DNA from 2 places in the Psychrobacillus sp. NPDC058041 genome. Region 2 is predicted to be linked to the other one. Evidence: predicted binding sites of a transcription regulator. Region 2 holds the regulator's gene; the other holds the start of a gene.
The links. Region 2 encodes CtsR, which represses protease genes until heat stress. Its sites were predicted from a motif close to ATGGTCAATAAAGGTCAAACA; they were not measured.

Region 1: clpP (ATP-dependent Clp endopeptidase proteolytic subunit ClpP) is a predicted target of CtsR. The motif match lies at 13,129-13,149, and genes of this name have one in related genera.

What each region holds. Positions count from the first base shown of each region.
Region 1 is NZ_JBHVRO010000011.1:103,923-118,982, forward strand. It holds gene ACFVR1_RS16325 (ATP phosphoribosyltransferase regulatory subunit) at 1-428, shown strand, start outside; gene hisG (ATP phosphoribosyltransferase) at 421-1,050, shown strand; gene hisD (histidinol dehydrogenase) at 1,059-2,342, shown strand; gene hisB (imidazoleglycerol-phosphate dehydratase HisB) at 2,354-2,935, shown strand; gene hisA (1-(5-phosphoribosyl)-5-[(5-phosphoribosylamino)methylideneamino]imidazole-4-carboxamide isomerase) at 2,954-3,697, shown strand; gene hisF (imidazole glycerol phosphate synthase subunit HisF) at 3,691-4,446, shown strand; gene hisIE (bifunctional phosphoribosyl-AMP cyclohydrolase/phosphoribosyl-ATP diphosphatase HisIE) at 4,443-5,069, shown strand; gene ACFVR1_RS16360 (tetratricopeptide repeat protein) at 5,224-6,750, shown strand; gene trxB (thioredoxin-disulfide reductase) at 6,821-7,771, shown strand; gene ACFVR1_RS16370 (NUDIX domain-containing protein) at 8,290-8,787, shown strand; gene rapZ (RNase adapter RapZ) at 8,765-9,649, shown strand; gene ACFVR1_RS16380 (gluconeogenesis factor YvcK family protein) at 9,654-10,613, shown strand; gene whiA (DNA-binding protein WhiA) at 10,659-11,600, shown strand; gene ACFVR1_RS16390 (HPr family phosphocarrier protein) at 11,620-11,877, shown strand; gene clpP (ATP-dependent Clp endopeptidase proteolytic subunit ClpP) at 12,451-13,047, opposite strand; tRNA gene ACFVR1_RS16400 (tRNA-Arg) at 13,212-13,283, shown strand; gene ACFVR1_RS16405 (catalase family peroxidase) at 13,344-14,294, opposite strand; gene ACFVR1_RS16410 (LemA family protein) at 14,467-15,045, shown strand; gene ACFVR1_RS16415 (TPM domain-containing protein) at 15,045-15,060, shown strand, end outside.
Region 2 is NZ_JBHVRO010000007.1:153,933-168,992, forward strand. It holds gene ACFVR1_RS12865 (S66 peptidase family protein) at 57-980, shown strand; gene ACFVR1_RS12870 (dipeptide epimerase) at 994-2,076, shown strand; gene ACFVR1_RS12875 (C40 family peptidase) at 2,093-3,016, shown strand; gene ACFVR1_RS12880 (ABC transporter ATP-binding protein) at 3,028-3,990, shown strand; gene ACFVR1_RS12885 (class I SAM-dependent methyltransferase) at 4,027-4,710, opposite strand; gene ACFVR1_RS12890 (ABC transporter ATP-binding protein) at 4,841-5,764, shown strand; gene ACFVR1_RS12895 (ABC transporter permease) at 5,733-6,683, shown strand; gene rsgA (ribosome small subunit-dependent GTPase A) at 7,039-8,046, shown strand; gene ACFVR1_RS12905 (GNAT family N-acetyltransferase) at 8,069-8,518, shown strand; gene ACFVR1_RS12910 (CtsR family transcriptional regulator) at 8,688-9,155, shown strand; gene ACFVR1_RS12915 (UvrB/UvrC motif-containing protein) at 9,177-9,722, shown strand; gene mcsB (protein-arginine kinase McsB) at 9,712-10,806, shown strand; gene ACFVR1_RS12925 (ATP-dependent Clp protease ATP-binding subunit) at 10,803-13,250, shown strand; gene radA (DNA repair protein RadA) at 13,514-14,884, shown strand; gene ACFVR1_RS12935 (PIN/TRAM domain-containing protein) at 15,007-15,060, shown strand, end outside.

The DNA of each region.
Region 1 (15,060 bases), on a different contig from region 2:
TAGAAATACAATTAAGCGATTCTTCTATTGTATCTTTTGATTTTACGCTAGCGAGTCATATGAGTTATTACACAGGTATGCTGTTTGAAATTCATGCTGAAGGAAGTGGGTTTCCTATTGGTAACGGCGGTAGATACGATGAACTATTTAAACAGTTTAATGAAAAAGTTGGAGCTATTGGATTTGGGATAAGGGTAGATAGACTCTTAGAAGTACTACCTCCAAAAGAAATAAAGGAAAAACATACACTCTTTTTATTCCAAGAAGGATTTTATTCCAAAGCAAATGAGCTTGCAGAAGAGAGAAGAAAAAAAGCAGCAGAACGAGTAACGCTTCAATATATAGAAAGTGTAAATGATTTAAATGCATATACTAAAAGCTTTGATGAAGTAATAATCGTTTCAGAAGGTGGTTCTTTGCGTGAATGAACTAACAATTGCAATGCCAAAAGGGCGCATATTTGAAGAAGCATATAAATTGTTTGTGGAAGCAGGTTTTGATTTACCTAAAGAAATAAATGATTCGAGAAAGTTAATCGTGGAAGCTCCGAACGAGCGAATTCAATTTATTTTAGCTAAACCAATGGATGTCCCAGTATATGTCGAACATGGAGTTGCAGACATTGGGATTGCTGGAAAAGATGTATTGTTGGAGCAGAAGCGCGATGTCCATGAGTTACTTGATTTGTGTATTAGTAATTGCTATATCGCTAGTGCTGGACTTCCAAATACGAAAATGAATGAAATAGCACCAAGAGTTGCAACAAAATATCCGACCATCGCAACGAACTTTTATAAGGAAAAAGGGGAGCAAGTGGAGATCATTGAGTTAAATGGTTCTATTGAGTTAGCACCAATGATTGGATTAGCGGATCGAATTGTTGATATCGTTTCTACAGGTCAAACGTTAAAAGAAAACGGACTAGTCGAATATGAAAGAATAGTAAACATATCTTCTCGACTAATTGTTAATCCTGTAAGCTATCGAGTGAAACGAGAACGAATAAAAGAATTCGTAGCGCGATTAAAAAATGAATTGAACAAAAGGTAGGGAATCCTATGAAAATAGCAAAGCTATCCAATACAATTTCATTACAACGTTCAGTGGAACAAGCAAATGTGGATCATGTAAGAACTGTACGTCAAGTGATTGATCATGTTCGTCAAAATGGGGATAAGGCTCTTTTTGACTATACAGAGAAATGGGACGGAGCAAAGCTTTCAAACCTACAAGTGACGAAAGAAGAGATAGAAGAAGCATTTAACAACTTTGACCCACAATTGGTTAAAGATTTAGAGGAAGCCGCTGCTAATATTCGAGCATTTCACTCGCAGCAAGTACATCCAAATATTGATTTCCTTTTGGAAAAAAGTTCTTATATAAAATATAAAATTACACCATTAGATGCAGTTGGATTGTATGTCCCTGGAGGTACTGCTGCTTATCCATCTTCTGTATTAATGAATGCCATTCCAGCAATGGTTGCTGGAGTTAAACGAATAGTCATTGTGTCACCACCATCAAAAGAAGGAAAGCTTCCAGCATCCGTACTTGTAGCAGCTCGTATTGCTGGAATAACGGAAATTTATAAAGTCGGAGGTGCTCAGGCAATTGCAGCACTTGCTTATGGTACTGAAACAATTAAATCCGTAGATAAAATAACTGGTCCAGGCAATAGCTATGTAGCGCTTGCAAAAAGAGAAGTATTTGGAAAAGTAGCGATTGATATGATTGCAGGTCCAAGTGAAATTGCGATCATTGCCGATGATACCGCCTTTGCGGATGAAGTTGCATCTGATTTGTTAGCACAAGCAGAGCATGATCGATTTGCAAGTTCTGTTTTAATAACAACAAGCGAAAAACTCGCAAAAGAGGTCCAATTAGAAGTAGAGAAACAATTAAAACAGCTCCCACGTGAAGAAATTGCGAGAGCTTCGATTGAAAACTTCGGTCTTATTTATATTGCTGAAACTCTAAACCAAGCAGTAGATGCAGTGAATGAGCTTGCACCGGAGCATCTAGAAATTATGACGGACCAGCCAGAAAAAATTAGTGAACAAATTAAGCATGCCGGAGCAATCTTTATCGGAAGATTTAGTAGTGAACCAGTTGGGGATTATTTTGCGGGGACTAATCATGTACTTCCTACAAATAGCACGGCTAGATTTTCGAGTGGATTATGCGTGGATGATTTTATGAAGAAAACAAGTGTTGTATATTATTCGGAAGAAATGTGGCAAGAACAATATCCGAAAATTGCTCGTTTAGCAAGATTGGAGCAATTAGAAGGGCATGCACGTTCAGTCGAGTCACGAAGCTGGCGTAAGGAGGAATTCAATTGATAAATAAAAGAATGGCTAAAATAGAAAGAATGACAAATGAAACAAAGGTACTTGTTGAAATAGATTTAGATGGCGAAGGAAAAGCAGTAATTGATACTGGCGTTCCTTTTATGGACCATATGCTCGATTTATTTACGAAACATGGATTATTTAATGCAACAATAAAAGCAAATGGCGATACACATATCGATGATCATCATACTACAGAGGACATTGGAATCGTACTGGGTCAAGCAGTGAAAGAGGCATTAGGAGATAAAAAAAGTATTAAGCGATATGGAAATGCATTTGTACCAATGGATGATGCACTAGCACAAGTAGTGATTGATATTTCCAACCGACCGCATTTAGAATTCCGTGCTCAATTCCCGACACAAAAAGTAGGGAATTTCGATACTGAGCTTGTCCATGAGTTTCTTTGGAAATTCGCACTGGAAGCTCGTATGAATGTGCATGTCATTGTACATTACGGAATGAATACACATCATATGATTGAAGCAATTTTCAAAGCATTAGCACGAGCGATTGATGATGCTATTACAAAAGACGAACGTGTGAAAGGTGTCCCTTCCACAAAAGGACTTCTTACATAATAAAGGGAGAGTACCGATATGACGTCTATTCAAGTTTACCCAGCGATTGATATGAAGGGCGGAAAATGTGTCCGTCTATATCAAGGCGATTATGAGCAAGAAACTATTTACGGAGAATCTCCATTTGATATGGCTAAAAAGTTTACAGATGAGGGTGCAACTTGGATTCATCTTGTCGATTTAGATGGTGCAAAAGACGGGGAGAAAATTCATGCTCAGGAAGTAATCCGAATTGCAAAAGAGCTTCCTGTGAATGTGCAAATTGGTGGAGGAATTCGTTCTAAAGACGATGTCCGATTATATTTAGAAAATGGAGTGAATCGTGTCATTATTGGCAGTCTTGCGATATCACAACCGGAAACAGTTGCAGATTTAATCAATGAGTTTGGTGGAGAAAGAATTGTTATTGGACTTGATGCTAAAGATGGAATGGTGGCTACACATGGTTGGTTAGAAACATCTACACAATCAGCCGTTGAAGTTGGACAGTATTTTGCCTCAAAAGGTGTTAAACATGTCATTTTCACTGACATTGCAACAGATGGCACGCTTCAAGGACCAAATTTAGTTGCAAACAAAGAGCTTGCAGAAGCAACTGGACTTTCCATTATCGTATCAGGAGGAATTAGCTCACTAGAAGATATCGGCGACGTTGCAAAGCTAGCGAAAGAAACAACAGTCCGTGGCGTAATAACGGGAAAAGCATTATATAATAATCGGTTTACTTTGACAGAAGCTTTGCAGGAGGTTACGAAATGGTAAAGAAGATCATTCCTTGTCTTGACGTGAAAGATGGACGAGTTGTTAAAGGGGTTCAATTTGTAGGATTAAGAGACGCTGGAGATCCTGTAGAACTAGCTGCATTTTATGATAAAGAAGGTGCGGACGAGCTAGTATTTTTAGATATATCGGCTTCGATAGAAGGCCGTGAAACTATGATTGATGTCGTGAAAAAGACAGCGGAAAAAATTTCAATTCCTCTAATCGTTGGTGGTGGTATTCGTACGACAGAAAATATGCAGCAATTATTAGATGCAGGAGCAAGTAAGGTTTCGATTAATAGTGCAGCTATTAATAATCCATCTCTTATTACAAACGGTGCAAAATTATTTGGTTCTAATAAAATCATTGTCGCAATCGACGTAAAATGGTCCGAGAAGGATCAAGAGTGGTTTGTTTATACACATGGGGGACAAAAGAAAACAGAATGGAAAGTAGTTGACTGGTCAAAAGAAGTAGAAAAACTCGGGGCTGGAGAAATTTTACTTACAAGTATGGATCGTGATGGTGAAAAAGATGGGTACGATATTGCAGTTACCAAACTTGTAAAAGATGCTGTTTCAATTCCAGTGACTGCTAGTGGCGGAGCTGGAAATGTGGAACATATTTTATCTGCCTTTACAGAAGCTAATGCGAATGCTGCACTAGCTGCTTCCATTTTTCATTTTAAAGAAACAAGTGTACGTGAAGTGAAAAATTACGTCCGTGAAAGAGGAGTAGAGGTAAAATGAAAAAATTGAAATTTGATAAAAAAGGACTTATCCCTGTTATTGTTCAACATGCTCTAACAAGAGAGGTATTAACCCTTGCATATATGAATAAAGAAGCGTATACAAAAACAGTAGAAACGAAGGAAACTTGGTTCTTCAGTAGAAGTAGACAGGAATTATGGCATAAAGGGGAAACTTCCGGAAATACGCAACAAGTCATTTCGATTCGAAAAGATTGTGATTCTGACGCGCTAGTGGTCGAAGTATTGCCAAATGGAGCAGCCTGTCACACTGGGGAAGAAACTTGCTTCCACAATACAGTTGAGAAATTTGCAGATACTGTTGGCTACAATGTAATTACTTCTTTGATTCAAATTATTGAAGAGAGAGAAAGAGAAATGCCAGAAGGAGCATACACTACTTATTTATTTGAAAAAGGTGTAGATAAAATATGTAAGAAGGTTGGGGAAGAGTCTGCTGAAGTGATTATCGCTTCTAAAAATAATGACGGCGAAGAATTGAAGTGGGAAGCAGCGGATCTTATTTACCACATGCTAGTGCTCTTGCAAAATCAAAAAGTAAGCTTCTATGACCTTTTACAAGTATTGCAAAAAAGACATGAGAGTAAAACACATAAAAAATAATTGTTTATGATATACTGAAGAATATACTGATAAGGGACGTTAAAGCCTCTAGCAGGTGAATGCTACAAACTTTTATCAAGCAGGGTTGATAAAAAATGGGTTCACTTACGCAAGGCGTTGAGATACGTTCCTTATTATTTTTCGGAGGATTATCTTGAATAAAAAAAGTAAAAAGATATTAAAAGAAAATATTATTTCATTTTTGCCTACAGGCGAATACTACTATAAAAAAGCATTAGATGAGCTTCAAAAAGAACAATATGAAAAAGCACATAAATATTTAAAAAGAGCTGTAGATTTAAGTCCGGATGATCCATTAATTTTAATGCAATATGCCATCTTACAAATGGAATTAGATAACTTTGACTTTGCACATGAACTTCTAAGAAAAGCACATGATATTGATCCTAAAGAGTCAGAAATTGTTTTTTTCCTGTCCGAAGTAAATGCACATTTAGGCAATTTCATGGATGCCAATAGATTTGCAAGATTGTATTTAGAAATCGATATTCGCGGAGAGTATACAGAAGAAGCAATGGAAATAGTAGACTTCACTGAGCAAGAAGATTTGGAATCATTGGAAATGGAGAGTCCGTCTAGTGAAGCTCTTTTTCTTCAGGAAAAATCCCGACGTTTAATGGAGCAAGGAAAATTTCCTGAAGCTGTAGAATTGTTGGAATCATTGATAATTGATAATCCTGACTTTTGGGCAGCTTACAATAACTTGGCACTCGCTTATTTCTATATAGGAGAAGAAGAGCAAGCAAAAGCCTTACTTCATCAAGTTTTAAGTGAAAATAGAGGCAATATTCATGCGCTATGTAATTTAGCTGTTATTCATTATTATGAAAAAAATACAGAAGAATTAGAAGAAATTAGTGATTTCCTATCTAAGATTAATCCCTACTTTATCGAGCATCGATATAAAATGGGTGCAACTTTCGCATTAATTGGAAAATATGAAGAAGCTTTTAAATGGTTACGAAGCTTACAACGAAAAGGCTTTGAAGGGGACCCTGGATTTTATTTTTGGTTAGCTCATTCTGCATACTTTGCGGGGCATGAGGAAATTGCGCGAAATGCTTGGAAGACACTTCTCAAACTAGATCCAGAAAAAGCGGGATTCGAGCCATGGTTACCTCAAATGAAAGATATAAACTCCCATGGGTCAGAACATCAAAAAGAATTCATTTTGGAGAAGCTTCAAAGTAAACATGTAAGTGAACGAATCTTTGGCTTTTATTTGTTAGGAAAATCGAAGCATCGGCAAGAAATAATTTCTCATCCTCAATGGATTAAAGTAGAAGAATTGAGTACGATGGAGAAATTATTTTTAGCACAATCACTAGGACATTCATTTGATGAAAAGTCTGTCGCAGAAAAAGCCTTTGTACGAGCAATTGCTGCAACAGATTTGTTATATGAAAAATATAAACCCCTTGCGCAATCAGCTACTTACTTGTTTCAAATGTGGTTTATGTTGATAGAACGTGCGCTAGAAAAGGGATATGGCTTCAAAAATCCAAAAGCATTAGCAGCTGCAACTGAGTATATGTTTGAATCATCACGTTCCAAAAATGTGACGAAAAAGTATTTTGCGGATCAGTATGGGATTACTACAAATACCTTGACCAAATATGTCAATGAACTAATTCAGTTTTTGCCGCTATTTGATGCATAAGCAAAATAGTTGAAGCAAGTACAAAAATCCTATAGATTGAGTGTTAGTAGAATTGTAGGGGGAATTAGCAATGACTGAAGAAAAAATTTATGATGTAATAATAATTGGAGCTGGACCTGCGGGGATGACTGCCGCTGTATATACTTCTCGTGCCAATCTTTCAACGCTTATGATTGAACGCGGAATTCCTGGTGGACAAATGGCGAACACAGAAGAAGTAGAAAACTATCCAGGTTTTGAAACGATTTTAGGACCTGAACTTTCTACAAAAATGTTCGATCATGCAAAGAAATTCGGTGCTGAGTATGCATACGGTGACGTTGCAGAAATCGTAGATGGCGAACAATATAAAACGGTAAAAGTAAGTGGAAAAGAATATAAAGCATTAGCGGTAATTATTTCATCTGGTGCTGAATATAAGAAAATGGGAATTCCAGGAGAATCGGAACTTGGAGGACGCGGAGTAAGTTATTGCGCGGTCTGTGATGGTGCATTCTTTAAAGGAAAAAGACTTGTTGTTGTAGGCGGCGGAGATTCTGCTGTTGAAGAAGGTGCGTTTTTGACTAAGTTTGCAGAAAAAGTAACGATTGTTCACCGTCGCGATGCACTACGTGCTCAAAAGATTCTACAAGATCGTGCATTTGCCAATGAAAAAATCGACTTTATTTGGAATACTACATTAAAAGAAATTAATGGCAAAGACGGAAAAGTAGCTGGCGTGAAATTGGTCTCTACAGTAGATGGGTCTGAACGAGATTTCGAAACAGACGGAGTTTTTGTATACGTAGGAATGTTACCGTTAACAAAACCATTCAAGAACTTAGGTATCTTAAATGATAATGGATATATCGTTACGAATGAAAAAATGGAAACATCTGTACCTGGAATTTTTGGCGCTGGGGACGTACGCGAAAAAATGCTACGACAAATTGTTACTGCAACTGGAGATGGCAGTATAGCTGCTCAAGCTGCACAACATTATATTGAAAACCTAAAAGATAAAAATACTGCAAACGTATAACTTAATGTTATTTTAATCCAATTGTAACCTTATTGAAATAAATAAGGTGTATATTAAGGAGTATAAATACCCCTTTTTATATAAGCAATATTTGGACAGGCTGTTTCTCGATTTCAATCGATGAAGCAGCCTCTTTTTGAGTGTTATAAGAAAATGTAAACTATTCGTAACTGTCTAGACTCCAATGTCTGTGCTATGAGAGTACTTTCCGCCAATGCGAGAGCAATTCGCTTTAGCGAGATCGTTAACGGCAGATACGAGAGCACTCTTCGCCAATGCGAGAGCAATCCACTTTAACGAGAGCGTTAACGACCTATACGAGAGCATTCCATAAAACTCTCCCGGTAATAGTGTAGCCAATGTTTTTTTCGACGAGTAACCGCAGGAGCCAATGTTTCGTCCCAAGCACTCGGAAATTAGAGAAGAACAAGGGGTTCTTAAAGGGCAGTTGCGCATTTCAAATGAATTTCATGTATAATATTTAATAATAAGTATAGATAGTTTTGGAGTGATTATTCTTGCAGCGAATCGCAAATTTACTCATATGCAAAGACGGGCAAGTTCTTTTATTGAAAAAGCCTAGAAGAAACTGGTACGTTGCCCCAGGAGGAAAAATGGAAGTTGGTGAATCCATTCTTAATTCTGCTATTAGAGAGTTTACAGAAGAGACGAATACGATTCCAATCGATCCTCATTTAAAGGGAATATATACAATGGTTATAGAAGAAAACGGTAACCAAATAGATGAGTGGATGCTATTTACATTTGTCGCAAAAGATTTAGAAGGAACTCCTTTTCAAGAAACAAAAGAAGGCATCTTAGAATGGCATCCAGTAGAAGAATTACATGTATTACCTATGGCAGAAGGAGATCGAACGAATCTGCTATTTGCTGTTCGAGAGCAAGGAATACAATATGGTACATTTGTATACACACAAGACTTTACGTTAATAAAAGAAACGATTCAACAGTCAGTGGAGGGAGAAGTAAACAATGGAAAGTCAGCAAAAGCTTGAAACTGAAGTGGTTATTATCACTGGTATGTCGGGGGCAGGAAAGACTGTAGCGATTCAAAGCTTTGAAGACCTTGGCTATTATTGTATCGATAATTTACCTCCAGAACTTTTAGGTACATTTATCAATTTAATGATAGATTCCAATAAACAACCTCGTAATATTGCAGCTGTAATGGATTTACGAGGGGGAGAAATGTTTCATACTTTAGTTGATTCGGTTAATAGACTTCAGGAAGCAACTTCTGTTACTCCTAAAGTTTTATTCCTAGACGCGGAAGATGAAGCTTTAGTGAGAAGGTATAAAGAAACTAGGAGATCTCATCCACTAGCGAACTCTGGACTTCCTTTAGATGGGATAAAAAAAGAAAGAGAGTTATTATCTGATTTAAAAGGAAGGGCACAATTCATTTATAATACATCCAAAATGAAACCTCGTGAACTACGTGAAAAAATACAAGATGAATTTTCTGCAAAAGGAAGTAAGGTTTTTACTGTAAATGTCATGTCATTTGGCTTTAAACATGGCATTCCTATTGATGCGGATTTAGTATTTGACGTTCGTTTTCTCCCAAATCCTTATTATATAGAGGAATTACGATTGAAGTCGGGATTAGATGAGGAAGTTTCTAGTTATGTTTTAAAATGGGGTGACACAAAAACGTTAATTGAAAAGTTAACAGACTTGTTTTTATTTATGATTCCTCAATATAAACGGGAAGGTAAAACCCAACTTGTCATTGCATTTGGATGTACTGGTGGACAACACCGATCAGTTACACTTGCAGAATACTTTGGAAAACAATTAAAAGCAGACGATAAAACGATTATTACGCACAGAGATGTTACAATAAGAAAGGAATGAAGTAATGAATCGTACACAACACCAAAAGAAAATAGTAATAATTGGTGGGGGTACGGGATTATCAACTTTACTTCGTGGTTTAAAGAAATTTCCAATCGATATTACAGCAATTGTTACTGTAGCTGATGATGGTGGAAGTTCTGGACGATTACGAGATGAATATGATATTCCACCACCTGGTGATGTTCGAAATGTTTTAGCTGCACTATCAGATGTAGAGCCTCTTGTGGAGGAAATGTTTCAGTATCGTTTTTCCAATGCCACTGAATTAGAAGGTCATTCTTTAGGGAACTTAATGTTAACTGCATTAACTTCTATTACCGGTGATTTCGCCAATGCAATTCGAGAAATGAGCCAAGTATTGAAGGTGCATGGAAAAGTACTTCCGGCTGCAAACCAGCTAGTTACACTTCATGCGCAATACGAGGATAATGCAATAATAAGTGGAGAATCCAAAATTCCGAAGTATGGTCAGAAAATAAAAAAAGTGTTCATTACTCCCGAAGATGTGAAACCGTTACCGGAAACACTTAAAACCATTGCAGAAGCTGATATCATAGCAATTGGACCGGGAAGCCTTTATACGAGTATTCTTCCTAACTTATTAGTAGAAGATATAAAAAAAGCAATAATAAGTTCTAAAGCTAAGAAAGTATATATTTGTAATTTAATGACTCAAGCAGGGGAAACGAGTAATTATACTGCCTCAGATCATGTTCAAGCACTTATCGATCATATGGGAGAAAATTTTATCGATACTGTTTTAATTAGCAAGGAAGAAATTCCTGAAAACGTGCAGTATTTATATAAACAAGAAAAAGCTTCTCCTGTTAAAATAGATGTAGAAGTATTAGAAACATTAGATATAGAAATCGTAAAGAAAGATATTTCAGTTGTGTATGATGGTGCAGTTCGCCATGATTCCATCAAAGTCGCAAAATGGCTAGTAGAGTATGCGGGTTAATAGAATGATCGTTAGCAGTCTCTAGCAAGAAAGGGGGAAACGGATATGTCGTTTGCTTCTGAAACAAAAAAAGAAATGACGCAAGAAGAATCGAAACCATGCTGTGCAAAAGCTGAACTTTCCGCACTTATTCGGATGAATGGTTCTTTGTCATTTAGCAATAAAATGCTTAGTTTAGATGTTCAAACAGAAAACGCTGCAATAGCAAGAAGGCTATATACTTTGATAAAATCTTTATACCCATATCAAGTAGAATTGCTTGTTCGAAAAAAAATGAGATTGAAAAAAAATAATATTTATATTTGTCGTGTTCGTGAAGGTGCAAAGAATTTACTAGAAGATTTGAAAATATTAAATGAGGGCTTTCAATTCGAATATTCGATATCAAAAGAACTTGTGAAAAAGAAATGCTGTAAACGTGCTTATTTAAGGGGAGCTTTCTTAGCAGGAGGATCCGTTAATAATCCTGAGACGTCTTCCTATCATTTAGAAATTTATTCATTATATAAAACACATAGTGATGCACTCGTAGAACTGATGAATGAATTTGAGTTAAATGCAAAAACGATCGAACGAAAAAAAGGATATGTTGCTTATTTAAAGGAAGCAGAAAAAATTTCCGATTTCTTAAGCATTGCTGGCGCGCATAATGCATTATTAAAGTTTGAGGATGTTCGAATTATACGAGATATGCGAAACAGTGTAAATCGTCTCGTTAACTGTGAAACGGCGAATCTAAATAAAACGATTAGTGCCGCTATTAGACAGGTAGAAAATATACGTTTTATCGAGAATTCGGTTGGTCTAGATCAATTACCAGAAAAATTAAGAGAAATTGCAAGGTTGCGTGTTGAATACCAAGATGTTACATTGAAAGAATTAGGTGAAATGGTTTCGACTGGGAACGTAAGTAAATCCGGTATAAATCATCGTTTACGAAAAATAGATGAAATTGCAGATGCACTTCGTAGAGGCGAGACAATTTAGTGAAATGGAGCGTATAATCATGACAGAAAAACATGTCGAAGTGAAATTACCAGCAGGGTTGCAAGCAAGACAAGCAGCATTATTTGTTCAAGAAGCTAATCGTTATATTGCTGACGTTTACTTAGAAAAGGAAGACAAAAAAGTAAATGCAAAAAGTATTATGGGAATCATGAGCTTAGCGATAAGCAAAGGAATAACTGTAAGCTTAAGCGCTGAAGGCTCTGATGAAGAAGAAGCAGTAGAAGCCCTTGCAAAATTTATCTCAAATGAAGCATAAAAAGTAACGCCTCCCTCGTCATTCCGGACGAAAAGGCGTTTTTTTTTTTTCGTTGATAAGTCACTAGTTCGAAACAGCTGTTTAGGTGCTTATGACATCTTGTAAGGTGCTGATAGCGAGTATGTGGTGCTCGGGCCAGTCTATGTGGTACTCGTGACAATTTATGTGGTGTTCAATCTGTGTTATGTGGCACTCAGATATACTCAGTGTTGTGCGATAGTAGTAATAGCATCTAGTTTTTAGGTGCTGATGACATCTCGTAAGGTGCTTACAGCGACGGTTTAGGCGCTGATAGGTACTTTCAAGGTGCGCAACCGCTGTTTAGGCGCTTATAGCATCTAGTAAGGTGCTGATAGCGACAGTTTAGGTGCTTATAATATCTCGTAATGTGCTGATAACGAATAAGTGGTACTCAGATATACTCAGTGTTGTGCGATAGTAGTAATAGCATCTAGTTTTTAGGTGCTGATAAACGTAGTGTAGGCGCGGAGAGGTACATAATGTGTCCAAAAGTAGCTATACTTTGTAAAAAAATACCCAAGGAAATTGGAGTTTCCCTGGGTACAATTGTTATTAAGCTTTTTTCATTTCGCTACGAGAAATGATGTGGTCGATTAAACCATATTCTTTTGCTCGTTCTGCAGTCATGAAGTTATCACGATCTGTATCTCTAGCGATTACTTCGATTGGTTGACCTGTGCGTTCTGAAATAATTTGGTTTAATTTATCGCGTAGGTATAAGATACGTTTAGCGGCAATTTCAATTTCTGTTGCTTGCCCTTGTGCTCCACCAAGTGGTTGGTGAATCATAACTTCAGCGTTAGGAAGAGCATAACGTTTTCCTGGTGTTCCAGCAGTTAGTAGAAATGCTCCCATGGAAGCAGCCATACCGATACAAATTGTTTGTACATCTGGTTTGATGAACTGCATTGTATCGTAGATTGCCATACCAGCTGTAATGCTTCCGCCTGGGCTATTGATATAGATGGAGATATCTTTTTCTGGATCTTCTGCTTCTAAAAATAATAGTTGGGCAACGATGGAGTTAGAAACGTTATCATCAATAGCACTTCCAAGCATGATAATACGGTCTTTTAGTAATCGTGAATAAATGTCGTATGCACGTTCTCCACGATTTGTTTGTTCAATAACTGTAGGAATTAAATTCATCCTGATTGCCTCCTTCAAAGGTGGTATTGTAAGTTGATTACTGAGAAATATTCTCTCAGTTGTAACTTTATCATACACATTATGGTCAAGGAAGGTCAAATTTTAAGCTTCAAAATGATAGGTTGAATTTTGCACGTTCTATTTGTATAATAGATAGATCGCTTGTCCTCGTAGTGTAATGGATAACACACAAGCCTCCGAAGCTTGGAATGTGAGTTCGATCCTCGCCGAGGGCATCAAAAAAGTAAAAAACATGAAACACTTTAAACATGGTACACATGGTTAAAGTGTTTTTTTTATTCATTTTTCCTGCGCCTTTCAAATGAAATGGCGTATGCATCATGACGAAAATGAAGTACTGGATCATTTGTAAGTTCGATGCCATCTGAGACTATGGTTGGGTCAAATAAAATAGCTTCATTTGGAAATAGGATTTTAGTTAAAGTTAGTTGGCCAACGACAACCTTTTGCCTGTTGTCCGGCCAAGGATCTGTCGGGTCATCCGTAACATCACCCTCTTCTCCTAAACGAATGACTAAGTTAAATGAAACAGATCCATTAAGAACTCTAAGGTGGAGTTCTTCACTTAGATAGTCGGGAGAAGTTATTGTTCCTATCGATTTTCTCTGAGAATTTTTTTCGTCAGGTTGCCATTCATATTTAATAGCTTGGCGTTTTCCTTCTTTATTCATAAAATAAAAAGCGTGAATTGGGTAATAATTGAGCTTAGCATAACTTATGGGTGGTTGTTTAAATTGGTCTTTCAGTGCATGTAGTATATTTTTTCTTTCTGGATATTTTTTAAGGATATTCAGTATACCTAATCCTAAATCCACTTTATCATGACCCGTTTTGTCAGCTGTCAAAATTTTTAGCATGTCTATAAAAGTTTCCGGATCTTTTGTTATAAATTTAGGAATTGTCGTGCTGACCAGATGACTGGTTGTTCCATTTGGTAGGTGAAACTGTACGGACATTCCTTTGACAGGAGAAAGAAAATCGGCTGCAGTAGGATTTGGAGGGCTGTTAGAAAAGCGAACCGTTGCAGGTACAGCTTCATTTTGAAGATGCGCTGCAGTAGTATAAGGTATTGCATTGCCATTAGGTGTAAAGTTTGCTTCATAAAACAACCCTTTAGCATGTGCGCGACGTGCTCCGGGAAACTTCCCCTGTATCTTTTCAAGAGTGTCAATAGCTTCAGTAGTCATAGAATTATGATGGTCGCTCATATTATTTATTTGAATCACCTCTTTAAAAGTTCACTATTCTATTCATCTTTACCCCAAAACACTTATATTAATCAAAAGGAAAGTACAAGACTTTTTGAAACCATTTAATGTTTTTTTCGTATAGTTAAGTAGGTTTCGCATTTTAGATTTAAAGGTAGAAATATAATATACTTAATTAGAGGTGAATGAGATGAAGAAATTATTAGGGCCGCTTGTAATTATTATTGTGATAATTGCTGTTTTTGCGGCTATATTAGTGCCGAGCTATAACGGTTTTGTAAATGGAGAAGAAGATGTCAACCAAGCATATGCCCAAGTTGAAAACCAATTACAACGTCGTATGGATTTGATTCCAAATCTTGTGAATACAGTAAAGGGCTTTGCTTCACATGAAAAAGAAGTACTTAGTAATATCGCAGATGCACGTTCTAAGTTAGCAGGAGCAAACACGCCAGCGGAACAGGCAGCTGCGAATGATCAGTTATCTGGAGCACTGAGTAGATTGTTAGTAGTAGTAGAAAATTATCCTGCTTTAAAAGCTGATGCAAACTTTCGTCAATTAATGGATGAACTTGCTGGAACAGAAAATCGTTTGTCCGTTGCTAGACAAGACTATAATGAAGTAGTTTCAAACTACAATAAAAAAGTAAAACGTATGCCAGGAAGTATTGTTGCTTCTGTTTTTGGCTTCGATCAAAAAGAATATTTTAAAGCGGATCCAAATGCAAAAGAAGCTCCTGTTGTTGATTTTAATGGAGATGGCAAGTAATGAGAAAAGTTGCGC
Region 2 (15,060 bases):
AAGTAGCGGCACCTAAAAAGTGCCGCCCCTTTTGTTAAAAAGGAGATAACATAAAGATGAAAATCCGTCCGAAACGATTACAAATTGGAGATACCATTGGTATTATTGCTCCGTCCAGTCCACCAAATCTTAAGCAACTAAAGCGCTCGTTAAAATTTTTAGATGAGTTAGGTTTGTCTTATGAAATGGGGAAAAGCGTAGAAAACGTATATGGTTATCTTGCTGGTTCAGATGATGAACGCTTAGAAGACTTACATGAGATGTTCGCTAATCCTGATATTGCAGGAATAATTTGTGCAGGTGGAGGATATGGGTCTGCTAGATACACGGATAAAATAGATTTTCAATTGATGAATGAATGCCCGAAAATTTTCTGGGGTTATTCGGATATTACTTTTTTACATACAAGTATGAATCTATACTCCGATATTGTGACTTTCCATGGTCCAATGTTAGCTTCGGATGTAGGGAAAGAAACGTTTTCTGATTTGTCGAAAAAAATGTTCCAACAATTATTTACACCAATGGAACTACATTATACAGAAGCAATTTCACCGTTAACACGCTTTTCAGGTGGAGTGGCTAGAGGTGAGTTAACAGGAGGGAATTTATCACTCCTTGCAAATGGGGTTGGGACGAAATACGAAGTAGATACAAGAGGAAAATTATTATTAATAGAAGATATTGGTGAAGAACCATACCGAGTGGATGGGATGCTCAATCAGCTTCGACAAGCAGGTATTTTGGATGCAGCTTCAGGCTTTGTCATTGGAGATTTTAAGGATGCAGAACCTAAAAAACGCCAAGTATCTTTGTCCTTAGATGAAGTGCTAAACCACTACTTAGGTAGTTTAGGGAAGCCTGCTGTGAGAGGATTCAAGATTGGACATTGTGAACCTCATTTTGCCGTTCCGCTTGGAGCAGAGGCTGAGTTGGATGCAGATAACTTGTCACTTGTTATTTTACCAGGTGTGGAATAAAGGGGGCTATTTAATGTTGATTCAATCAATAGAAACAGTTGATGTGGCTGTTCCACTTACGAAGCCTTTTAAAACTGCACTTCGAACTGTAACGACAGCGTATTCTATTTATGTAAAGGTAACTACTAGTGAAGGGCTAATAGGATATGGGGAAGCACCTCCAACGCATGTAATTACTGGCGAATCAATGGATAGTATTCGATATGCAATTAACGAAATTATTGCACCCTCATTAATAGGTCTTAACCTTTTGGAAAGTGAACGTATTTTTCAAAAATTGAATGCTTGTCTTGTTAGGAATACAAGTGCGAAGGCTGCTGTGGATATGGCAATTTATGATTTACTTGCTCAACAATCAGGATTACCATTGTTTCAATTTCTTGGAGGATATAAAACCACGCTTGAGACTGATTTTACAGTTAGTGTTAATGAACCAAAAGAAATGGCAGACGATGCTGCTCGATATGTAAATGAAGGATTCAACGTGCTGAAAGTAAAAGTCGGGATCGGTAGCATAAAAGATGATATTGCCCGTATCCATGCTATTCGAGAGCGTGTAGGAAATAAACCGAAGCTTAGACTCGATGCAAACCAAGGATGGAGTGCCAAAGAAGCGGTAAAAGCTATTCGAATGATGGAAGATGCTGGACTTGAGATTGAATTCGTTGAACAACCTGTTCCAGCTCAAGATTTAGAGGGGTTAAAGAAAGTAACAGATTGCACGGATACACTTATTATGGCAGATGAAAGTGTGTTCTTAGTGAATGATGCAAAAAGAGTTCTAGAAATGCGAGCCGCCGACTTGATCAATATAAAGCTAATGAAGTCTGGTGGTATATATAACGCTATAAAGATTAATACACTTGCGGAAGCAAATGGAGTTGCATGTATGGTTGGAAGTATGATTGAAACGAAAATAGGAATTACTGCTGCTGCTCATTTTGCTGCTAGCCATCCAAATATTCATTACTACGATTTTGATGCACCTCTGATGCTAGCAAAAGATATGATTGTTGGTGGGGTTATTTATGAAGGAAGTAAGATGAGCTTCTCAAATGAACTAGGACTCGGTATTTCACGTGTAGAAAAGGGATAGGAGGGGAGGTTAATAGATGACGATAGAAGCAAAAGAATGGATATGTTCAGTAAAAGTTGCAACTGTTTGGACGGAGCCAGTTTCTGCTAGAGAAATGGATGCACCAGGTACTGCAAATCCTGTTTTATTAGCTGAATGGCTTGAGGTATTACAGTATAAAGAAAGACTCGCACTATGTAATGAGAATCGTGTTCAGACGCAGATTTTATATGGAGAACCAGTACTTGTAGAGGAAATAAAGGATGGTTGGGCAAAAATCATAGCTATTTGGCAACCATCCAAAAAAGATACTCGAGGATATCCTGGTTGGATTCCTTTAATACAATTACAGAAATCAAAACGAGTGGATTCGATTGGGGTTGCTCGTGTCTCTTCCGTGCGAGCTCAGTTGTGGGATATGAAAAATAGACCGTTGCTCGTTGTACCATTTAATACGACTCTTCCTGTTATTTCAGAAGAATCAACCTGTTATAAAGTCCATACAGCACATGGGGAAGCTTTACTGGACAAAAAGTTTGCTGATTTCGCTAAATCTATGGACCATTTTCCAAAACTTTCGATTGAACATGCAGTGGATTTAGGTGAGATTCACTTAGACTTACCCTATTTATGGGGTGGAATGTCTCCGTATGGCTATGATTGTTCAGGGTTTTCGTACAACATGTTGAAAGCGTGTGGGTATTTGATCCCGCGGGATGCAAGTGACCAAGCACGTAACGGTGAAGATGTCTCGGTAGATGATTCATCCGCTTGGAAAAAAGGAGATTTAATCTTTTTTGCAAATGATGAAGGCACAGGACCAGTGCGTCATGTTGGATTTTACTATGGAAATGGTCAGTTATTGCATTCTCCTTCAACAGGGAAATCAGTAGAAATTTTAGTGTTAGAAGGTTCTAAGCTTGAGAAGGAAATTTGTGCAGTGAGAAGGTATGCCGTTTAGGGGGGATTTACGTGACGGAAAAAGTTCTTTTGTCTGTAGAAAATTTGAAGCGCCATTTTCAAATAGGGCATGGAGAAACGTTAAGGGCTGTTGATGGGATAAGTTTTGATATCGTCAGAGGTGAAACATTTGGTCTTGTTGGAGAGTCAGGTTGTGGAAAGTCCACTGCAGGGCGAACCATTTTAGGGTTGTACAATAAAACAGAAGGCAACGTTCTGTTTGATGGTAAAAGTGTACATGACATGACTGATAAAGAACGGAAAGATTATTTGAAGAAAATGCAAATGATTTTTCAAGACCCATATGCATCTCTAAATCCACGTTCAACAGTGTTAGAGATTATTTCGGAACCAATGGAAATACATAAACTGTACAATTCGAAAGAAGAGTTAAAAAGTAGAGTATATAAGTTATTAGAGGATGTTGGGCTTAATAGGGATCATGCCAATCGTTATCCCCATGAATTTTCAGGTGGACAAAGACAACGCATCGGGATTGCTCGTGCATTAGCTTTAGATCCCGAATTTATCATTGCAGATGAACCGATTTCGGCTCTAGACGTCTCCGTTCAAGCGCAGGTAGTAATGCTGTTACAACGATTGCAAAAGGAAAAAGGGTTAACCTATTTGTTTATAGCCCATGACTTATCCATGGTAAAATACATTTCTGATCGAATTGGCGTCATGTATCTTGGACATATGGTAGAACTAACAACGAGTAGTCAGTTATATGACAATCCTTTGCACCCATACACACAGGCATTATTATCAGCGATTCCCATTCCGGATCCAGATATTGAGGAATCACGGCAGCGAATTCTATTACAAGGAGAGTTGCCTAGTCCGATTAATCCTCCTTCTGGATGTGTATTTAGAACTCGCTGTCCACATGCTATGGCTATTTGCTCTGAAAAAAAGCCCGTCTGGAAGGAACAAGAAGAAGGTCACTTTGTAGCTTGTCATTTATATAACTAATATATAGAAGCATCTGCCTATGTAGATGCTTTTATTTTATTGTTCCTTAAAACAAATCCATCCACCAAAAAGTGTTGTAGAGAAAAACATCGCGACTTGGTTAAAACCGGCTTCTGCTAGCAATTGTTCAATTATTTCTTTGGGTAAATAAGAAAGGGTAAGGATGTCCTGTTCCATTTCCTTTACTTCATTTACAGAGAGTTTTGTCGTATCTAGCCAGTAACTTTTCCATAGTTTCAAACGCTCCTTGAATTCAGGGCTAGTAGGGTCCCCGTACTTACTGATTAATACGAAAGGAGCTCCATTTTTTAATCTAGAGTGAATCTCTTGAAGTGTTTTTAATTTTTCTTCATAGGAATGAATGAAATGTAAAACTAAAATACAAGTTGCCGCGTCAAAATTAGTTAAACCTTCCACGTCCTCCACTGTACCTTGTATCAATTCTACGCGATCACTTACTCCAGCTTCTTTGCATTTATCTTTTGCAACTGCCAGCATCGTCTCAGACGGATCCACTCCTGTAAACGTCCATCTTGGATTATTTACGCTAAAGCTAGTCACTTCATTGCCACCACCTGCTCCCACAACTAATATGTTTGCATTTTCCACGGTGTTAGCTCGTAAGAATGTTTGAATTAATCGAAGCATCGTATCATAAGTAGGTAAGGCTCTTCTAATTCCGCTATCATATTGTTTTGAAAGTTTTGCATCAAATTCCATTTTCATTCCTCCTAAATGCACTTTACCATAGCCTAAAAATTACAAATATGATTGTATAAAAATATTTTACTTAAAAAAATGAACTTTTGCTCTTTTAAAACGTATTACCTAGTAAGGAAGGTGTGAGGAAATGGAAACAAAACCAATTGTTAAACTACAAAATGTAACGAAGGTAATTGGAAAAAAGAAGATTATTGATAATCTCAGCCTAGATTTATTGCCAGGTCAAATTACAGGATTTTTAGGGCCGAATGGAGCAGGGAAAACAACAACGATACGAATGATGACAGGCCTGATGAAGCCAACATCAGGTGAAGTATTTATTGATGGGCAAGCAATTTCTACTAACTTTGAGCAATCTATGAGTAAAGTTGGAGTAATTGTAGAAAATCCAGAAATGTATAAGTTTATGAGTGGTTATAAAAACTTGCTTCACTTTGCGAGAATGAACAAGAACGTGACAAAGGCTAGAATAGATGAAGTCATCGCCCAAGTAGGATTACAAAATCGGATTAATGAAAAAGTATCGACATATTCACTGGGAATGCGTCAACGTCTTGGACTTGCGCAAGCGCTTTTACACCGACCAAAGTTTTTAATATTAGATGAGCCAACAAATGGGTTAGATCCAGCGGGCATCCGTGAATTCCGATTGTACTTGCGTAAAATAGCTATTGAAGAAGGAGTTTCAATCTTTGTGTCCAGCCACTTACTAGCTGAAATAGAATTAATGTGTGATAGAATCGCTGTTATACAAAATGGGAAGTTAATTTCTATAAAAGAGGTTAAGGAGGATCAAGAGTCACATTATTACGTAGAGGCATCTCCTAAAGAAATGGCGAATGCTTTTTTTGCATCTAAAGATATGAAGGTAGAAATTCAAGGTATCGGCTTTGTGGTTCCGTTAGAAAAAGAGGCTGTACCAGTCATGATTGCTGAAATGGTTGCGAATAATTTACAAATTTATTTATTCAGTCCACATAAAAAAACGCTAGAAGATCAATTCTTAGAAATAACAGGAGGTGGGCAAATTGCTGAATCTCATAAGAAATGAATGGTTGAAGCTATGGAGTAAAAAAGCTACATGGGTAATGGTAATACTAGTTGCTATTTTAATGATTGGAATTGCAGGTCTTACAAAATGGATAGGTAATCAAACAGACTCAGTGGAAGATTGGAAAAGTGCTTCACAAGGGAAGATACCGTTTTTAGAAGAGCAAATAGCTAACACGAACTTGTCCGCTGACGAATTGCAAAGTTTTAAAGATACTTTAGCTGTAGAAAAGTATCGATTAGAGCATAACGTTGCACCAATTAGTTCGGAAAGCGTAACCGGATTTATTAGTTCTCTTCCCGATATGCTTTCAATTATTACGTTATTCACAGTAATTGTAGCAGCAGGAATTGTAGCTTCGGAGTTTTCTCAAGGGACGATTAAAATGCTTTTAACAAGACCGGTGAAAAGGTGGAAATTACTAACCTCTAAACTTTTAACTGTAGGAATTTTTGCAATAGTAATGTCCATCATTTTATTTGTGTTTGGAGTAATTGGAGCTTATATTTTCTTTGATTCTGTCCCTGGTATGAATTTAGATGTAGTAAATGGTCAAGTGATAGAAGTTTCCTTTTGGGGTAGGGTTCTATTATTAACTGGACTTTCTCTTGTAAATGTATTTGTTATTGGAACGCTTGCATTTATGATCGGTTCGGTGTTTCGTTCGAGTTCTCTTGCTATTGGTATATCCATCTTCCTTATGTTCATGGGTGTGAATATTACGTTCATGTTGGCTAGGTTTGATTTTGCTAAATATATCTTATTTGCAAATACCAATCTAACTCAATATATAGGCGATAACCATCCGATAATAGCTGGGTTAACAATGCCTTTTTCAATCGTGGTAATTTTAGTGTACGTCATTGTATTTTTAGTTATTAGTTACTGGTCTTTTATAAAGAGAGATGTAACTGCATAAATTTTTGTTGACATAATGTTAATACTTATAGTATTCTGAAAACAACTTAAGGAAAGGAGTGAGGCATTATGGCTAATGTAAATAAAAATCCACGAATCAGTAAGTTCATGATGTCCCACTCTATATGTCTCTAAAAAAGTAAGGTTTCTTACTTTTCTATTTGATATGCTTCTTTACTAATGACCGGGAAACCATGACTGCTGATTTGTGCAGTCATGGTTTTTTTATTGTTTAGCTTCGATGCCTTACCTCTTTGGGTAGACATAGGCATTGCCGCTATTCTACCCAAAATTAGGAGGAAGTTAAATTGAATTTAATCGAAAAATATGGTTGGAATAATAAATGGGAAGAAAAAATGCTCGGTAAAGGAATTGCGGGTCGCATTTTACTTGAGCATAAACACTTATATCGAGTTATAACAAATGAAGGAGAATGGCTATGTTCTCTGTCAGGGAAATTCAAGTTTGATCATGGTCGAGAAGAATTTCCCGCGGTAGGAGATTGGGTGGTACTGGAGCAAATGCCTGGAGAAGAAAAAGGAATTATTCAAGAAGTCCTTCCACGCAGTTCTCAGTTTTCAAGAAAAGTAGCTGGTCAGACAACAGAAATACAGTTAATCGCTGTCAATGTTGATTATGTATTTCTTGTGATGTCTCTTAATCACGATTTTAATGTACGTCGTTTAGAACGGTATTTATTAGCTGCATGGGATTCAGGTGCAACACCGATTGTAGTGCTTACAAAAAAAGATACTTGTGATGATTTGGCCTATTATATTAATGAGGTGGAGTCTGTCGCTTTTGGTGTAGATATTTTTACGGTGAGTAGCGTAACGGGAGAAGGAATTGATGAACTTTCGGTACTGTTATCAGCTGGTAAAACAGGAGCGCTATTAGGTTCTTCAGGTGTGGGTAAATCATCCTTAATAAATGCATTATCTGGAGAAGAAGTAATGGCAGTTAACGATATTCGGGAAGATGACAGTAAAGGTCGTCATACAACGACACACCGTGAATTATCATTGCTTCCGAGTGGTGGCCAATTAATTGATACACCTGGAATGAGAGAATTCCAACTATGGGAAAGTAGTGAAGGCGTAAGTGCAAGTTTTAAAGATATTGAAGAACTAGCGGATGAATGCCGCTTCCGTGATTGCAAACATCAAAAAGAGCCAGGATGCGCTATACGAGAAGCAATTTCAACAGGTTCACTCAAAGAAGAACGATATAAAAACTATTTAAAGCTATTAAAAGAGCTTGCGCATATTGAAAGAAAAAATGATATTGTCGCTCGAAAAGTAGAACGAGACAAATGGAAGCAAGTGGCCAAAATACAAAGAAGTAATTATAAGAAGAAAAAATAATTGCTTTTAAAGGAGTAATTAGATGATAAAGAAACTCCTTCACCAAGATGAAAAAGTTGCTGCGGAGATTTTAGAAATTCAGGTACCTGCATATAAAATAGAAGCAGAGTTAATCGGATTTAATGGAATTCCTCAGCTTCAAGATTCTATTCATGACATAATAATCTCAAAGGAAATTTTTATCGGATATTATGAAGAGTCGCAATTGACCGGTTTTATATCATTTATGAACACTGATGAACTTATAGATATTTGCAGACTTGTTGTACATCCGAACTTTTTTCGTAAAGGAATTGCATCCATATTATTAAAGCATGTATTAGAAATCAAAAAGGCAAGTCAGCACATTGAAGTTTCAACTGGAGCGAAAAATACTCCTGCTATTCAATTGTACGAACGTTTCGGATTCAAAAGAAGAAATGATATTGAAATAGAACCAGACTTCTTTATTACACAGTTAATATACAAATAAAAGATTTGTGGAATACAAATGACCTCATTGAAGCAAGCTAACTACTAACCATTCGGTTAGTAGTTTTTTGTTTTTTTCGTTACAAATCATATCAATTGCACATCTAAAATTTTCTCGCTATAATATAGTCAAAGTTAGTCAAAGTCAGTTTGCGAGAAGAGGTGAGAAGATGAAAAATATATCTGACATAATTGAAGGTTATTTAAAGTCTATTATAGAAGAAGAGAGTAAGGGGCAAATTGAAATAAAAAGAAGTGAAATTGCAGAAAAGTTTCAATGTGTTCCTTCTCAGATCAACTATGTGATAAATACCCGTTTTACCCAAGATCGCGGTTATTTAGTGGAAAGTAAGCGCGGTGGTGGTGGATATATTCGAATTCTCCGCGTTCGTGCGCATACAAAGGCTGATTTGATTGAGCATATAATACAGAGCCTAGAAAACGGAGCATCGGAATCAATGACGGAAGACATAGTGTTCAGATTAATTGACGAAGAGGTAATCTCTAAACGAGAAGCGAAGCTCATTCTAGCTGGGCTTAATAGAACAACTCTTGCAATTCCACTACCTGTAAGAGATGAATTACGCTCACGAATATTATGTGCCATGTTGCTAACATTAAAGTATGAAATAAAGTGAAGTTAAACGGGGTGTTGAAAAGTGATTTGTGAAAATTGTAAGCAAAGACCAGCTAAAGTAACGGTTACGCAAGTGCATAACGGTGAACACTTTGAAAGACATTATTGTGAGAATTGTGCTAATAGTCTCCACCCGTTTTACGTAGAGTATAAACAAGATCCGTTATCTCTGCACCAGCTACTATCAAACTGGTTTAATCATGCAGAACAACAACCAATACATCAAAAACAAGATAGACCAAAATTAGTTTGCGATGAATGTGGTTGGTCTATCCAACGATTTTTAGATGAAGGAAAATTTGGATGTGCCTCCTGCTACAATAGCTTTCGTAACCAGTTACCGAATGTACTAAAACGATTGCATAACGGAAACATTACACATATAGGTAAAGCACCAGGAGCACTAGGCGAAAAATTAGAACTGAAAAAAAGGATTGAAGCTATTCGTTTGCAAATGAAGGACGCTATTGAAACTGAACGATTCGAGGAAGCTGCCAAGTTAAGAGACGAGGCAAGAGAACTTGAGAGTAGGATTGCTTCTGGAGGTGACGAAAAGCATGTCGATTGAACGTTTTTTAGATAATTCTCCTTCTAGCTGGATGGCTGGTAGTGGAGATCATTCGGATATTGTAATGACTACAAGAATTCGTTTGGCTAGAAACTTAAATGGCTACAGATTTCCTCTAGCATTTACTGAGGATGAAGCGCATAAAATTGACCATTCAGTTTCGGCCACACTTTTAGACGCAGATGAAGAATTACAAATGAACTTCTCCTCTATTCAAATAAAAGATTTATCCGAATTAAGTCGGCAAGTATTAGTTGAAAAGCATCTAATTAGCCCTAAGCTTGCCAATTCACCGATGACCGGGTCGGTTTTACTGTCCGACGATGAGTCAGTTAGCGTGATGGTTAATGAGGAAGACCATATTCGAATCCAATGCTTGTTTCCTGGGCTTCAGATTCAAGAAGCCTACGCGCAAGCGGATACAATCGATCGAGTATTAGATAAAGAATTACCATATGCGTTTGATGAGCAATTTGGTTATTTAACAAGTTGTCCAACTAACACCGGAACTGGATTAAGAGCATCTGTCATGATGCACTTACCAGCTCTAACAATGACAAAGCAAATGAACAGAATCGTTACAATCATCTCCAGATTAGGGATGGTTGTGAGAGGAATTTACGGTGAGGGTAGCGAAGCCCTCGGGAACGTTTACCAAGTATCTAATCAAACTACATTAGGTAAAACGGAAGAGGATATTCTTTCGGATCTTCAAAGTATTACGGAACAAATCATTCAAAAAGAAAAAGAATCAAGAAGTGCACTATTAAATCATTCTGCCAATACACTAGAAGATCGGTTATATCGATCATTGGGAACTTTGTCATTTGCACGTATCATCACGACAGAGGAAGCTGCTAGATGTCTGTCTGACGTACGTCTAGGAATAGATATAGGGCTTATAGAAGATGTAGATGTGACTATTTTGAATGAATGTATGGTTTTTATGCAACCAGGATTTTTACAACAATATGCAGAAACCACTTTGAATGCTTCGGAACGGGATACGTTTCGAGCAAAGTTATTAAGGGAACGGTTAAAAATGGGAGAAAAACCGAAAACAAAAGGAGAGGAACTTGCATGATGTTTAATCGATTTACACAAAGATCTCAAAAAGTATTACAACTAGCACAAGAAGAAGCTATTCGCCTAAAGCATGAATCAATTGGAACAGAACATATATTACTTGGACTTATAAGAGAAGGTAGCGGAATTGCTGCAAAAGCATTGGAAGCGATAGAAGTAGATCCTAAAGTTATTGAAGCTGGAATCGAGGAGTTAGTAGGTACGGGAGCTGAAGAAGTCGGTCCAATTGTACACTACACACCTCGTGCGAAAAAAGTTATCGAACTTTCAGTAGATGAGTCTCGCAAGCTTGGGCACTCCTATATTGGAACGGAACATTTACTTCTTGCATTAATCCGTGAAGGAGAAGGAGTGGCAGCAAGGGTTTTAAACAATGCCGGAGTTAGCTTAAATAAAGCTCGTCAACAAGTGCTTCAATTGTTAGGAAGTACTGATCAATCTCATGGAAACGGCAATAATAGTGCTGCACCTGCTAGTACTCCAACACTAGATGGATTAGCACGCGATTTAACGCAAATTGCGAGAGAAGGTACATTAGATCCTGTTATTGGGCGTAGTAAAGAAATTACGCGTGTTATAGAAATTTTGGCTCGTCGTACAAAAAATAACCCTGTATTAATAGGTGAACCAGGTGTAGGTAAAACTGCAATTGCTGAAGGGCTTGCACAACAAATTGTACAAAATGAAGTACCGGAAATTTTACGCGATAAACGAGTAATGACATTGGATATGGGGACTGTCGTAGCAGGTACGAAATACCGTGGTGAATTTGAGGATCGTTTGAAAAAAGTGATGGATGAAATTCGCCAAGCTGGAAATGTTATATTATTCATCGATGAACTTCATACATTAATAGGAGCTGGTGGAGCAGAAGGTGCAATTGATGCTTCAAATATTTTAAAACCTGCGTTAGCACGTGGCGAAATTCAATGTATTGGTGCAACAACATTAGATGAATATCGTAAATATATAGAAAAAGATGCAGCACTTGAACGTCGTTTTCAACCAATTCAAGTAGATGAACCATCAGTGGATGAAGCTATTCAAATTATTTACGGCTTACGAGATCGTTATGAAGCGCATCATCGTGTGAAAATTACGAACGAGGCAGTAGAAGCTGCAGTTAAAATGTCAGATCGGTACATTTCGGATCGCTTTTTACCTGACAAAGCAATTGATTTAATCGATGAAGCTGGTTCAAAAGTTCGTCTGCGCTCTTATACAACTCCTCCTAATTTAAAAGAATTAGAAGCTAAATTAGAATCAGTTCGTTCGGAGAAAAATGCTGCAGTACAAAGTCAAGAATTTGAAAAAGCCGCATCTTTCCGTGATAAAGAACAGAAGCTAAAAGATGAACTAGAACAAATGAAAGACTCATGGAAAGAAAAACAAGGAAAAGAAGAGTCTGAGGTGACAGTGGAAGATATCGCAGCGGTTGTCTCTATGTGGACGGGAGTCCCGGTATCGAGACTTGCCCAAACAGAATCTGAAAAGTTATTAAAATTGGAAGAAAAACTACATGAGAGAGTAATTGGGCAAGCAGAAGCTGTCGATGCAATTTCACGTGCAATTCGTCGAGCTCGTGCTGGTCTAAAGGATCCAAAACGACCGATTGGATCATTTATTTTCCTTGGACCTACTGGTGTAGGTAAAACAGAACTTGCTCGGGCATTAGCAGAAGTAATGTTCGGCGACGAGGATGCAATGATTCGTGTAGATATGTCTGAGTACATGGAAAAGCATTCAACTTCTCGTCTTGTTGGTTCTCCTCCAGGCTACGTTGGATTTGACGATGGTGGCCAATTAACTGAAAAAGTACGTCGTAAACCTTACTCAGTCATTTTGTTAGACGAAATAGAAAAAGCACATCCTGATGTGTTTAATATTCTTCTTCAAGTGTTAGAAGATGGACGTTTAACTGATTCTAAAGGGCGTACAGTAGATTTTCGTAATACAGTTGTTATAATGACATCCAACGTTGGTGCGGATGCACTTAAATACAATAAGTACGTAGGGTTTAACATTCAAGACGGTGGAAAAACAGATTATAAAGATATGAAAGGTAAAATGCTAGAAGAATTGAAAAAAGCATTCCGCCCTGAATTCTTAAATCGTTTGGATGAAATGATTGTGTTCCACTCGTTAGAAAAAGAGCATTTAAAACAAATTGTAACGCTAATGACTCAACAACTAGCAAAACGTTTAAAAGAACAAGGTATTGAGTTAGAGTTGACAGAAGCGGCTCAAGATAAAATCACGACAGAAGGTTACGATCCAACGTATGGTGCACGTCCGTTACGTCGAGCATTACAAAAACACGTAGAAGATCGCTTATCGGAAGAGTTGCTTAAAGGTGAAGTGCTAACTGGTCAACATGTAGTATTTGACGTGGAGAATGATGAATTCGTTGTTCGGATTAAATCAGTAGTAACAGAGGATTAATAGTCTGGGGCATTCCAAACTTCGTGTAAGGAATGCCTTTTTTCAATTTAGCTACAGCGCGCCTATCCTTAGGGTCATTAGCCAATGTTTACATGACGAAATGAAATCTTCTACGAATTTCGACTCTTGTTTGTAAAGGGTCGTAGAAAGTAAATAATGCTTTAAGTCTAGAAGTATTTGCAGACGTTTGGAAACGATGTCAGGAAAAAATATGGACTCTTTTTGATACAGCGCTGGTGGCTTTTTCTACATAGGAGGATAAAATGGCGAAACGAAAAACGAAGTTTATGTGTAATTCATGTGGTTATGAGTCCGCAAAATGGATGGGAAGATGTCCTGGTTGTGGAGAATGGAATACGATGGTAGAAGAGATGGAGGTTGTTTCGAAAGGACCGAAACGATCATTCCAACATTCTACGGGAGTAGCCCAAAAAGCAACACCAATTGTTGCAGTGGAAACAGTTGATGAACCACGCGTAGAAACGGAACTCATGGAGTTGAATCGAGTACTTGGCGGTGGTATTGTGCCTGGATCCCTAATATTAATCGGTGGAGATCCGGGTATCGGAAAGTCAACTTTACTGTTACAAGTTTCTGCACTACTAGCAAATAAAGGAGAGCGAGTTTTATATATTTCTGGTGAGGAGTCAATTAGACAGACGAAGCTTCGTGCGGAGCGTTTAGGTGTAACTTCTGGTGAACTATATATCTATTCCGAAACCAATTTAGAATTAATCAATGAAACAATTGATAGTGTAGAGCCTAGATTTGTCATCGTCGATTCCATTCAAACGGTACATCATCCAGAAGTGACAAGCGCTCCTGGAAGTGTATCTCAAGTTCGAGAATGTACAGCTGAACTAATGCGTATTGCGAAAACAAAAAATATAGCAATCTTTTTAGTAGGGCATGTAACGAAAGAAGGGCAGATTGCTGGTCCTCGTTTACTCGAACATATGGTAGATACAGTTTTATATTTTGAAGGTGAACGCCATCATACGTACCGAATTTTAAGGTCGCAGAAAAATAGATTTGGTTCAACAAATGAAATTGCTATTTTTGAGATGGTACAACAAGGCTTAAAAGAAGTATTGAATCCTTCTGAACTATTTTTACAAGAGCGTTCACATGGAGCGGCTGGTTCAGCCATTGTGGCTTCGATGGAAGGGACGAGACCTATTTTAGTTGAAATTCAAGCACTTGTTACACAATCAAGTTTTAATTATCCAAAACGAATGGCAACAGGACTCGATCAAAATAGAGTTTCCTTACTCATGGCCGTACTAGAAAAACGTATGGGATTACTCTTACAAACGCAAGATGCTTATATAAAAGTTGCAGGTGGAGTTAAATTAGACGAACCTGCTATCGATTTAGCCGTCCTAGTAAGTATCGTATCTAGTTTCCGTGACACAGGGGTCACACCTACTGATTGTTTTGTAGGTGAAGTTGGACTAACTGGTGAAGTGAGAAGAGTATCAAGAATTGAACAACGAGTGCTAGAAGCAGCTAAATTAGGATTTAAACGAGCGGTTGTACCTGCCTCTAATTTAGGGGGGTGGGACTATCCTAAAGGTATTCAAGTGATTGGGGTAGAAACAGTAAATGATGCGATGAAAGAAGCTTTTAAGTAATGTTGTTTTATTTGTGCGTTTAATATAACTAACAGGAGTAGCGAGTTACTCCTGTTAGACAAAATAGACGTATAAAGAGATTAGGCGGTATAATAAATGGTAAATAAATGGAGGTGGAGTGTTTGTTAAAATGGATTATTCAAATTGCATTCATTTTAATAGGAGGTACATTAGGG